Regions from separate parts of the Rahnella contaminans genome, predicted to be linked through region 4. Evidence: predicted binding sites of a transcription regulator. Region 4 holds the regulator's gene; each other region holds the start of a gene.
The links. Region 4 encodes CRP, which controls carbon source genes, mostly activating them, when cyclic AMP is high. Its sites were predicted from a motif close to ATGTGANNNNNNTCACAT; they were not measured.
Positions count from the first base shown of each region.

Region 1: GW579_RS02985 (arabinose ABC transporter substrate-binding protein) is a predicted target of CRP. The motif match lies at 1,194-1,211, and genes of this name have one in related genera.
Region 2: srlA (PTS glucitol/sorbitol transporter subunit IIC) is a predicted target of CRP. The motif match lies at 1,536-1,553, and genes of this name have one in related genera.
Region 3: garD (galactarate dehydratase) is a predicted target of CRP. The motif match lies at 1,360-1,377, and genes of this name have one in related genera.

Region 1 is NZ_JAADJS010000001.1:654,414-657,643, forward strand. Features, by position in the region: gene GW579_RS02980 (ribulokinase) at 1-1,059, opposite strand, end outside; gene GW579_RS02985 (arabinose ABC transporter substrate-binding protein) at 1,476-2,462, shown strand; gene araG (L-arabinose ABC transporter ATP-binding protein AraG) at 2,580-3,230, shown strand, end outside.
Region 2 is NZ_JAADJS010000002.1:387,096-390,325, reverse strand. Features, by position in the region: gene srlE (PTS glucitol/sorbitol transporter subunit IIB) at 1-885, opposite strand, end outside; gene srlA (PTS glucitol/sorbitol transporter subunit IIC) at 900-1,448, opposite strand; gene cueO (multicopper oxidase CueO) at 1,704-3,230, opposite strand, start outside.
Region 3 is NZ_JAADJS010000005.1:331,591-334,820, forward strand. Features, by position in the region: gene garD (galactarate dehydratase) at 1-1,171, opposite strand, end outside; gene garL (2-dehydro-3-deoxyglucarate aldolase) at 1,824-2,594, shown strand; gene garR (2-hydroxy-3-oxopropionate reductase) at 2,578-3,230, shown strand, end outside.
Region 4 is NZ_JAADJS010000004.1:359,248-362,477, forward strand. Features, by position in the region: gene GW579_RS18850 (YccS/YhfK family putative transporter) at 1-1,742, opposite strand, end outside; gene crp (cAMP-activated global transcriptional regulator CRP) at 1,804-2,436, opposite strand; gene GW579_RS18860 (OsmC family protein) at 2,799-3,206, shown strand; gene GW579_RS18865 (LysR substrate-binding domain-containing protein) at 3,208-3,230, opposite strand, start outside.

The sequences.
Region 1 (3,230 bases), on a different contig from region 4:
GCTCAGCAGGCGGCTGAACCACGCATACATATCGCCAAACGCGGATTGTCCGGCTTCCATGCCGATCATCTCCGGCACCACGCTGCCTTCCACCTGACCACAAATTCCGGCGATGGCGCGGTCGTTTACCCGTTCTTTATCGGCAATCAGGATGTCGCAGGTGGAGGTACCGATCACTTTGACCAGCGTGTAAGGCTGTGCGCCCGCGCCGACTGCGCCCATATGGCAGTCGAATGCGCCGCCGGAAAGCACGACGGAGGCGGGCAGGCCGAGGCGTTCTGCCCATTCAGACGTCAGCGTGCCGACAGCCTGTTCAGCGGTGACGGTGTTGGTAAACAGCGGATAAGGCAGGTGTTCAACCAGCAAAGGATCGAGCGCGGCGAAGAAATCTTTTGGCGGCAGGCCGCCCCACGACGGATGCCAGAGCATTTTGTGTCCGGCGCTGCAACGGCCACGTACGACTTTATCCGGCGCGGTGGTGCCGGAAAGCAGGGCGGGCACCCAGTCGCATAATTCCACCCAGGAGGCGGCGGCTTTGGTGACAGCAGGGTCGGCGCGGGAAACATGGAGAATTTTGGCCCAGAACCATTCGGAGGAGTAAACGCCACCGATATAGCGGGAATAGTCGGGGAAATCACCGCTGCGGCACAGACGGTTAATTTCTTCGGCTTCTTCTATCGCCGTGTGATCTTTCCATAACACGAACATGGCGTTCGGGTTTTCGGCGAACTCAGGATTCAGCGCCAAAATGTTGCCGTCTTTATCGACCGGTGCGGGTGTGGAACCGGTGGAATCCACGCCGATACCGACCACGCGCGCTGCGCGTTCGTTGCCAAGACGTTGTACGACGTTTTTAATCGCCTGTTCCATCGCTTCAATATAATCAAGGGGATGATGGCGGAACTGATTTATTGCCGCATCACAGTAACGGCCCTCATTCCAGCGCGGGTAGTAAACCACGTCGGTTTCCATTTCGGCACCGGTCTGACAATCAACGGCCAGTGCGCGGACGGAATCGCTGCCAAAATCAAGACCAAGAGCAATCGCACCTTGCGTCATTCTTTCTCACTCCTTCAGGTTTGCCGTAGTCATTACGGCGGCGAATCGAATTGCTCTAACAGTAGGAGGATGGCAAAAAGTGAGTGAGGAGGCGTTAGCTGGAAGTATGCACAAATCTGCTCCCCATGATGTTTCTGTGAGGTTGGTCAAATGTTAGTGTTTGGCTAAAATCGCTATATCTATGTACAAACCTGCTGTTTTCCCGCCGTGTGATAGCGCTCTACATTCCGCTGCAAAATTACCGCTAAAACTTACTGCGTCTTACAACAGAGCGTGACGCAAATCCGCTATATACCGGACTTCGCCGCGCTCTGATTTTGTTTCCTTACGCCAATGATAACGTTTTCATGATTGCGGACAGCCACCCGGATTAAGGCCGGAATCGTGAAAAACAACAATAAAAGTCGGAGAACATCATGCATAAATTCACTAAGGCGCTGGCGGCGGTCGGGTTAGCGGCTGTTATGTCACATTCAGCTATGGCAGCAGACAATCCGAAGCTGGGTTTTCTGGTTAAACAACCGGAAGAACCGTGGTTCCAGACTGAATGGCGGTTCGCTGATAAGGCCGGTAAAGACCTGAATTTCGAGGTCATTAAAATTGCCGTGCCGGATGGCGAAAAAACGCTGAATGCCATCGACAGCCTGGCGGCGAACGGCGCGAAAGGGTTTGTTATCTGTACGCCGGATCCACGTCTGGGGCCTGCCATCATGGCCAAAGCCCGCAGCTATGACATGAAAGTGATCCAGGTGGATGACCAGTTTGTGAATGCCAAAGGCAAACCGATGGAAGAAGTGCCATTGGTCATGATGGCGGCGACCAAAATCGGCGAACGTCAGGGGCAGGAACTGTATAAGGAAATGCAAAAACGCGGCTGGAAAGTGGCTGATACCGGCGTAATGGCGATTACCGCGGATGAGCTGGATACCGCACGCCGCCGCACCAGCGGTTCTATGGATGCGCTGAAAGCCGCCGGTTTCCCGGAAAAACAAATCTATAAAGTGCCGACAAAATCCAACGATATCCCGGGCGCACTGGACGCAGGTAACTCCCTGCTGGTGCAACATCCTGAAGTGAAAAACTGGCTGATTATCGGCATGAACGACAACACCGTTCTGGGTGGCGTGCGTGCAACAGAAGGTCAGGGCTTTAAAGCGGCGAACGTGATCGGCATCGGCATCAACGGGGTTGACGCGGTGAATGAGCTGTCAAAAAGCGCGCAAACCGGCTTCTACGGTTCCCTGTTACCGAGCCCGGATATCCACGGTTACAAAAGTATCCAGATGCTGAATGAGTGGGTGACCAAAGGTGTTGAACCGCCGAAATTCACCGAAGTGACCGACGTTGTGCTGATCACCCGCGACAACTTCAAAGAAGAGCTGAAGAAGAAAGGCTTAATGTAACTTTTGCCTGATCTGAATTGCGTTACTGCACCACGGACGACGGTTAAGAAGTGCGACTGTTTTCTGTGGTGCAGTAATCGGTTTGAAATCCTTCACATATTTTTCCAGGTAGCCACTATGACTCAGCAATCTTCAAACAAGACGCCTTTGCTGACACCGTCGCTGACGGAGTTTGATGCGGCCACGCCGTATCTGGAATTCCATGACATTGGCAAAACTTTTCCGGGCGTGAAAGCGCTGGACGGTATTTCTTTCAATTGTTATGCCGGGCAAATCCATGCGCTGATGGGCGAGAACGGCGCGGGGAAATCCACGCTGCTGAAAATCCTCAGCGGAAACTATCAGCCGTCGCAGGGCAACATTCACATCAAAGGCCAGCCGGTGGCATTTAACAACACCACCGATGCGCTCGATGCCGGTGTGGCGATCATTTATCAGGAACTGCATCTGGTGCCGGAAATGACGGTGGCAGAAAACATTTATCTCGGGCAGTTGCCGAGTAAACACGGGTTCGTGAACCGCAAATTGCTGCGCTATGAAACCAAAATCCAGCTGGAACATCTCGGGCTGGATATCGACCCGGACACGCCGCTGAAATATCTCTCCATCGGCCAGTGGCAGATGGTGGAAATTGCGAAAGCGCTGGCGCGTAACGCCAAAATCATTGCGTTCGACGAACCGACCAGCTCGCTGTCTGCCCGTGAAATTGAACAATTGTTCCGCGTTATCCGCGAGTTACGTGCCGAAGGGCGCGTCATTTTGTATGTT
Region 2 (3,230 bases), on a different contig from region 4:
CTGCTTGGCTTCTGCCAGTGAAAGCCCGACCGGAATGAAGTCGCAAGCCGCCTGCGCGTTAATCGCAAAGAGAGCCGGTAAAGCCAGATGCGGCGGAATATTGCCCAGCCCGATCTGAACGCCGACCAGCACGCCGATGACCTGCGCGATCACCGCACCGGGGCCGAGGAAAGGAGACAGCAGCGGGAAGGAGCAAATCAGCGCCAGCAACACCAGTCCGACAGGACTTTTGGCCAGAGGCGTCAGGCCGTGCGCCACCAGGTCGCCAAGACCAGACGCCATAATGATGCCAATCAGTGCCGCCACAAACGCCATAAACGGCAGGATAGTTTTGAGCACCGTATCAATGGTATCGCGCCCGGCCTGGAACAACACCGCGACGCCCGACCCCATGCCCATTCCGACTTTTGCCAGCAGTCCGTCACTCTGCTCGGTGATTTTTTTGGTGGTGTCGTAGTCTCTCACAGCCGCTGTAGGTGCGGGTTTACTGTCCACAGGTGCCGGTTTTTCGCGTTCACTGGTATCGAAAACGATGTCGTGTTCACGCACACCGGAGACATAAATGTCTTCTGTAATAAACTGTGCCAGCGGGCCGGATTTGCCGGTCGAATGGATGTTCACGGTCGGGATCCGACGTTTTGGATAAATACCGCAGCGCAGCGTTCCGCCGCAGTCGATCACCGCCACACCGATTTCTTCTGCCGGGGGCTCACCTTCTTTAAAACCATCAACGGTTTCCCAACCCGTCAGTTCCGCCAGTTTGTCGACGATCGCCGGACGCGTGCCCGCCGTGATATACACAATTTTTTTGCCTGGTACGGCCTCAATCAGTAACGGACCGCCCCAGCCACCTTCACCCCGGTTAATTCGAATGGTAACGCTCATTTTCTGCTCCGCGTTTAAAGTTGAACCTGACGATCAAGCTGAATGCCCATCTTCCTTTCGAAGATGCGCGTCGTGAGATCGGTCACCCAACCCCGGAAGAAGTTGGTCACCATGCCGACGAGGAAATAGCTGACCGCCAGTGGCCCGAGCGGTAATCCCAACGTGGTCAGCCCGCTGGCCACACCGAGATAAACGAACAGTTCGCCAGGATTAATGTGCGGGAATAATCCGTTCATGGAATGGCAGCTGTAGGAACCCGCCGCATAGTAACTCGGCTTGTAAATCTCAGGCATGAAGCGCCCGAGACTCAGCGTCATCGGGTTACAAAAAACAAATGTGCCGATGACCGGCAACAACAGATAACGTGAAACCGGATTTCCGGCACAGCGCTGCGCCAGACGTTCGATCCTGCGCTGACCCACAAAAACGATCAGCGCATTCATGACCACCAGCAAACTGATTAAGAGCGGTAAAATGCCGGTTACCATACCGACAAAAACCTCTCCCCCTTTTTGAAACAGGCCGATAAACCATTCGGCACTGTGTGTAATCACTTCAATCATCTTGTTCTCCTGTAGGGATACGTGAGCTTTAAGCTTTCATGTTTCGTCACTCCACGCTGAAAATATAATCATATTGAACTTATAATAATTCCATATTGATCACATTTCGAAAGATTTACCTTTCGAAATGAAATTTTTATAATCAGGTACTGGCAGAGAATTAAAACGGGCGGGAATGGCGGGTAAAAAAATGGCCCGGAGAATAGTCTCGGGCCATTTTTTCAGGGAATTACAGAAAGGAAATTAGAAAGAAGCTTATGCCGACACCGTAAACGCGAGCATCATGCCGGTATCTTCGTGTTCCAGCAGATGGCAATGCGCCATATAGGCATGCTGTTTATCCGCCAGGTGACTGAAGCGCACCAGCACTTCGCTGCGGGCGCCTTCGACGCGGACGATATCTTTCCAGCCCTGACGGTGCGGCGCGACCGGCTGGCCGTTTTCAGAAAGAATACGAAACTGTGTGCCGTGGATATGGAACGGATGCAGCATCATGTCGCCTTCGCCGGAAATCGTCCATTTCTCGTATTGCCCTTGTTTCACATCGAACGCAGGCACGTTCATGTCGTAGGCTTTGCCGTTGATTTTATTGCCCTGCATGAAATCGTAACTTCCGGCCACTTTGCCCATGTCCATTCCGGCCATACCGCCGTGGCCGTCATGGCCCGAACCGGACATCCCCGGCATCGCCGCCATATCCATATCACCGCCGCCGTGATCCATGCTCATGCCGGCCATCGCGCTGTGACCGTAACGTTTCATCAGCGCCGCCATGCCCTGCTGATCCAGTTGCGGATCCATCATCAGTTGCAACCAGCGGGTCGGCAGATTATCAGTAGAAACCAGCGCCGGAAGCGGCACCAGCGTGTCCGGCAGTGAACCGCCGCTTTGGGTCAATGTCGGCTGAATGCGTAGTACCGGCAACGGCTTGTCGAACGGTGCCAGCGTCATACCCATTTGTTTCACCGGCAATGTGACCAGATCAAACGCTTTACCGTCGCTGCAATCAATCAGCACTTCAAAACGTTCCCCCATCAGCAACGGCAAATCACTGACTTTTACCGGCTCGGAAAGAAAACCGCCGTCGCTGGCAATAACGTACATCGGCCGCTGGTCGCTGGTGGCGATGTGCAGCGAGCGCGCATTGCAGCCGTTAAGCAGACGAAAACGCACCCAGCCGCGCGAAATGCCGTGCTGCGGATAAATCGCGCCGTTAGTCAGCATGTGCTCGCCGAACCAGCCGATCGCGGCAGTCATCACGTCCATCTGGTAATCAATCTGTCCGGCGTCGCTGAGGCGTTTGTCCTGCAAAATGACCGGAATATCATCCACGCCCCAGCGTTTCGGGATCTGTAATGCGTCGCTGCCTTCATCTTCAATCAGGACTAATCCGGCCAGCCCCATTGCCACCTGATAGCCGCTGGTCTGATGCGGATGCGGGTGAAACCAGCAGGTCGCGGCGGGTTGATCGAGCTGCAAACTCACGCTGCGGCTCTGGCCCGGCGCGATCAGCCCCTGAGGACCGCCGTCAATGTCACCAGGAATTTCCAGCCCGTGCCAGTGAACGGTGCTCGCGACGTCCAGATTGTTTTTGACCGTGACATTGAGCGGTTTGCCCCGCCGCACGCGCAGCGCAGGCCCCAGCAGATTGCCGTTCACGCCCCAGGTTTGTGTATTCACCCCGGGCAGAAACTGGCTCTGACCACGTTGCAGGGAAAGCGAAATCGCGCTGCGGGCATCCGGTTCAAGCAGTGTGGGAATGGGCAACGCCGGGCGGTCAGC
Region 3 (3,230 bases), on a different contig from region 4:
CGGATTTGGCGATCGAGCCGAGCGCTTTTTCGACCACGTTCGCCAGACCGCCTTTTTTGTTGCCCGGCGACGGGTTGGCGCTGCGATCGGTCTGGCCCATCGACAGGTAATTATCATACCAGGCCATTTCTTCCAGCAGGCGTTTCCCGACATCCACGTCAGCCGCTCGCGGTGTCAGCAGATGGATGGCGTCGCGGACTTCGGTGACTTCGGAGAACATCACGGTCGCGCCGCAGCGCACCAGCAGGTCCGATGCAAAGCCGACTGCCGGGTTCGCCGTAACGCCCGAGAACGCGTCACTGCCGCCACATTGTGTGCCGACGACCAGATCCGACGCCGGGCAGGTTTCGCGCTGGCGGCTGTTCAGGCGCTGAAGATGGAACTGCGCGACGGTGAGAATATCGTCCACCATCGACTGGAAGCCGACGTGCTGTTCATCCTGCAAACGCACGATGTGGGTGTCATCGAGCGAAATCGCCTGCACGTCCGGCGTACCTTCCAGCAAACGTTCCGGCTGCAATTTCTCGCAACCCAGCCCGACGACCATCACTTCGCCGCCAAAATTCGGGTTCAGCGCCAGATTGTGGATAGTACGGATCGGCACAATGGCCGCGGGCGCGTTGATTGCCACGCCGCAACCGTAAAGGTGATTGAGTGCAACAACGCCGTCGACATTGGGGAATTTTGGCAATAAATCACGCTCGATGATTTTCACCACGTAATCCACTACGCCCGCCACGCAGTGAACGCTGGTGGTGATCCCCAGAAGGTTCTTCGTGCCTACGCTGCCGTCATCATTGCGATAACCTTCGAACGTATAACCTTCCAGCGGCGGCAACGGTTGCGGGACACGTGTCGCCAGCGGCAGACTGTTGAGTTCCGGCGCAACCGGCAGCTCTACCAGGGATTCATCAATCCAGCCGCCTCGCGCGATATCCCGAACGGCATAACCAATGACTTCACCATAACGAATTATATCGCCGCCTTTCGCAATAGGGGTTAAAGCCACTTTGTGGCCTTGCGGGATATGCTCAATTAATTCCAGACCGTTAGAAAATCGGGTGCCGGCTTTTAAACCATTGTCATTAACAATAATAGCAACGTTATCGCTTTCATGAACCTTTATAAAAAGCGCTTCGGTAGCATGTTCTTTATCTTTATTACGTGACATAACTGTCTCCGCTTTATTAAATATCCTGAAAGAAGGCTTCAGGTAATTCTCTGAACGTTACGCTGACACTCTTGCTGTCCGTACGGAAGAGGGAGTTCATTATAAAGGACTGATGCCGGAAGCTCATTGTGCAACTGACCAGCTTTTTGCCCGCAGAGCGTTATTCTGTGGGGCAGGTGACAGATTAAATGTGATGAACATCACCCTTTGTTTTGCAGGGATATCCGGTTTTCACAATCTGTGATTTTCCTCCCACGCTGATGTGTGTATGCAAAAGAATAGTCACAATAACATCGTGCATTCTTGTGCGATTGCACAGTGTTATTTTGAGCCCTGTTTTTTATACTGTATTGGCTCTCAGGAAGCATTTTGGAACACCCTGTGGGTTAATTTAACGCAAGGATAAATGCACGAAACGCGGGTTTTATATAAGTTTTTTTCGCAGGAAATAATAGAAAATAGAAAAATAAAACAGTATTCCAAAACTGAATTTTTTCCTGCGAAAAATTCTGCATAAATAGTGTGATGTGCAACATGAGAGTTCAGCTCCGGCCCGATGCTGCTGAACCTAAGCGTCTGAAACTCGAAAACAGTAAATTGCGATGGCGGGTTTTCCGGGCACTCCGGCTCCCGCTCCATAACGAGGTTAGAGATGAGTAATCAAATGATTCCAAACCGGTTCCGCCAGGACTTATTGCAAGGGAAAACCCTGATTGGCTGCTGGTCAGCGCTGTGCAATCCGATCTCCACAGAAGTGCTCGGTGTGGCGGGTTTTGACTGGCTGCTGCTTGATGGCGAACACGCGCCGAATGATGTCACGACGTTTGTTCCGCAGCTGATGGCGCTGAAAGGCAGCCGCAGTGCGCCGGTTGTGCGCCCGCAATTTAATGATCCGGTCGTCATCAAACGCCTGCTGGATATTGGTTTCTATAACTTCCTGATCCCGTTTGTTGAAACACAGGAACAGGCCGAACGCGCCGTGGCATCTACCCGTTATCCGCCAGCGGGGATCCGCGGCGTTTCGGTTTCTCATCGCAGCAATATGTTCGGCACCGTGCCGGATTATTTCACCAGCATTAACGACAACATCGCGGTTATGGTGCAGATCGAAAGTCAGCAAGGCGTCGACAACCTTGATGCGATTGCGGCCGTTGACGGCATCGACGGCATCTTTGTCGGCCCGAGCGATCTGGCAGCGGCCATGGGACATCTCGGTAATGCCGGACACCCGGAAGTTCAGGCGGCAATCCGTCACATTTTTGAACGTGCAAAAGCACACGGCAAGGCCAGCGGCATTCTGGCACCGGTTGAAGCGGACGCACGTCGCTATCTGGACTGGGGCGCAACCTTTGTTGCCGTCGGTAGTGATTTAGGCGTTTTCCGCGCCGGTACTCAGGCGCTGTGCGATCGCTTTACCCAGTGAACCGGTCTCATCACATCAATATAAAGAGGATACCCGAATGAAAATTGGCTTTATTGGTTTAGGCATCATGGGCAAACCTATGAGCAAAAACCTGCTGAAAGCAGGTTATGAGGTTGTCGTGATGGACCGTAATCAGGACGCGGTCGGCGAAGTTGTGAAACTGGGCGCAACGTCCGCGGAAACACCGAAAGCGGTCGCTGCGCTCTCTGACGTCATCATCACCATGTTACCGAATTCACCGCAGGTCAAAGAAGTGGCGCTGGGCGAAAATGGCCTGATTGAAGGCGCGCGTCCGGGTACGATTTTCATCGACATGAGTTCTATCGCACCGCTGGCCAGCCGTGAAATCAGCCAGGCGCTGACCGCGAAAGAAATCGCGATGCTCGATGCGCCGGTTTCCGGCGGCGAACCGAAAGCCATCGACGGCACCATGTCCGTCATGGTCGGCGGAGATAAAGCGGTCTTCGAAAAATGCTATGAAATCATGAAATCCATGGCCGGTTCCGTGGTGCATACCGGTGATATCGGCGCAGGAAACGTCACCAAACTGGCGAATCAGGTCATTGTGGCGCTGAACATTGCGGCGATGTCCGAAGCGCTGGTGCTGGCGACCAAAGCGGGCGTGGATCCTGATTT
Region 4 (3,230 bases):
AGACGCATATCCGCCAGATAATGCGAGTTAAAGCCCGGTTCCTGCATTGCCTGATTCAGTGAGGTGAACAGTTTATTATGCGCCTGATTGACCTGCATTCGGGTGTAAGCGAGTTTCGCGGCATCCGGATTTTCCTCAAGCAGCAACCGGATTGCGTTCTGATAGGTTTCCAGCGCCTGATGCGCATTCTGGCGCAGCAAACCGCTTTGCCATTGCGGCCACAACCAGATGGTGCCGCCGAAAGCCAGCGCACAGCCGATCAGCGTATCTATCAGCCGTGGTACGAGAAAATGTACGCCATTCATCGCCAGCAGTTGCAGGGTATACACGGCTGTCACTGTCATACCTACCATTGCCAGCCCGTAGTTTTTGCGTAAAACCGTGTAGGACAACAAAGTAATCAGCAGCATGCAGAGCAACGTGGTGCTTTCGGGTAATTCCAGCTTCAGCAATCCGGATGCAATCAGTAATCCGGCCAGCGTCCCCAGCGCACGGTGCTGGATACGTACGCGCGTGGCGTTATAGCCGTTCTGGCTGACCAGCATGATGGTCAGCAAAATCCAGTAGGGCTTGGGCAGATTGAAAAACAGACCAAGGCTGCTGCCAATCGCCAGGATGATGCCAAGCCGGGCAGCATTGCGCAGCGCGACCGATTTAAAGGAAAGATAACTTTTCAACGCCGGCCAGAAAGGTAAGCGGGGCTGAGTGTTCATCAGATCGCGTCGGTACAGCGGACGTTGTGTCCGCAATAAACGCGCAATGCGGCTGAAATGGTAATAGCAAAATTGACCGACCGGATTCTCCGGATTGCGCGCGGCTATTTTCTCCAGCGCGGCCAGTTCGTTGGCCATCGTAAATCGCCCGGATAAACGGTGATAAAGAATGTCATCAGCGATGACCCGCAGACGGGCGGAGATCACCTGCGCATTACGTCGTATAACCGCTTCGGCGTGGCTTTCTTCCACCAGCTTTTGCACTTCTTCCGGCTGATGCAGGCTCACCGTGATGTGTTCCTGCAAATCGAGTGCGACCTGAAAACGCTGGAACAGTCGCTTATGGTGATGATGATGTCCGTGTTGCGGCAGCATGTGCAGTTGCTGATAAAGCAGGGCAATCAGATCGATAACCTGTTGCTGACGCGCCAGCAGTGGCGGTAGCGCGGTTTCAGGATCGGTGTGTTGCGTCAGCAGGCTGTATTTCGCCTCGAAGTAATCTGCCAGTTGCAGATAGAGCTGGCTGAGGGTTTCGCGCATCGGTTGTTCTTTTGAAATACGAAACCACGCCCAGTTAAAGATACCGTACCAGGCGGTGCCTGCGGCGAACAGCGCCGGAGCTTGCCACATCGGGCGCAGACCCACCATGCTCAGCGTGAAGATGGTCGCCACCAGCGCACCGGGCAACAGACGCGCATGCAGCGGGCTGATTTCACCGGTCACGCCCAGCAGTAACGCCAGCGAGAACATGATGAGCGGCAGGGGAATGTGCCAGCTTTCCAGCATCACTTGCAGCAGAATGCTGCTCAGGGCAAAAAGCGTGCCGCCGACCATCAGACGTTTGAAAAAGCGTTTGTGTGGCGTATCCAGACCCGCGACATTGCAGCAGGCGGGACACAGAGAGAACAGCAGACCCATTTGCAGATTGCCAAAAAGCCAGCAAATGCCAACAGGCAGGCACAACACCAGCGTCTGGCGCAGCGCGTAGTTAACTTCGGGATGATAGAACAGTCTTCGCCATAGCGTCATGCGTAAAGCTTAGCCCATAAAAAAGGCGCGACAGTTAGCTGCCGCGCCAATTTCTGAGGGATTAACGTGTGCCGTAAACGACAATCGTTTTACCGTGTGCGGAGATCAGGCTTTGATCTTCCAGCATTTTGAGAATACGTCCGACTGTTTCACGTGAACAACCGACGATTTGGCCGATTTCCTGACGGGTGATCTTGATTTGCATCCCGTCCGGATGGGTCATTGCATCAGGCTGTTTAGCCAGATTAAGCAAAGTTTGCGCGATACGGCCTGTTACGTCGAGGAAGGCAAGGTTGCCGACTTTCTCTGACGTCACTTGCAGACGGTTTGCCATCTGCGCGGAAAGACGCATCAGAATATCCGGGTTTACCTGAATCAGCTGGCGGAATTTTTTATAAGAAATTTCAGCCACTTCGCAGGCAGTTTTAGCACGCACCCAGGCACTGCGTTCCTGCCCTTCTTCGAAGAGTCCCAGCTCGCCGATGAAGTCACCTTGGTTAAGGTATGACAGTATCATTTCTTTGCCTTCTTCATCTTTAATCAGGACGGCAACCGACCCTTTCACGATGTAGTACAGCGTTTCGGCTTTTTCACCTTGGTGAATCAGCGTACTTTTAGAAGGATACTTATGTATATGACAGTGAGACAGGAACCATTCGAGAGTCGGGTCTGTTTGTGGCTTGCCGAGAACCATTTGCTATTATCCTCTGTTGTTATCGCTGCCCAAAATCACAGGGCTCAGAGTTCCCTGTACGGCACTTACTTTAAAAAGCGCCCTTTCAGCATATAACTCCCCAGAAATGCTGCAAGCGGATGTCGGAGTGAAACAGCCTGATTATTGCTGTTAACACCGTGGGTTCTGTTCTTAAACCGCAAAAACCGTCACCGCAATTTACTGGAAAGTATGTTTCGGCTTTGTTTGTAACACAGGTTTGCAATGCTGTCTTCTGTTGTCTCGCTTCAGCATGATGGCGATCGGGTTACGTTGCCAGTTTTTGGGTGAAAGGGTAGTCTGAGGGGAAAATTTGACGAATTTATCCACCGGGAGAAGAGCACATGCACGCACGCGTAAAATGGGTAGAAGGGCTGACGTTTTTAGGTGAGTCAGCGTCGGGCCATCAGATCACAATGGATGGTAATGCGGGCGACAAAGCCCCGAGCCCGATGGAAATGTTGCTGATGTCGGCGGGCGGTTGCAGCGCGATTGATGTAGTGTCTATTTTGCAAAAAGGCCGCAACGACGTGCGTGACTGCGAAGTGAAACTGACGTCTCAGCGCCGCGAGGAAGCACCGCGTCTGTTCACGCACATCAACCTGCATTTCATCGTCACCGGCAAAGACCTGACGGATAAAATTGTGGAACGCGCAGTCAGCCTGTCTGCGGAAAAATATTGCTCCGTTTCCCTGATGCTGGGCAAAGCCGCGACAATCACCCACAGTTTTGAAGTAGTGAACGCCGAATAAGTCACGACCAGTGATACGACTGGC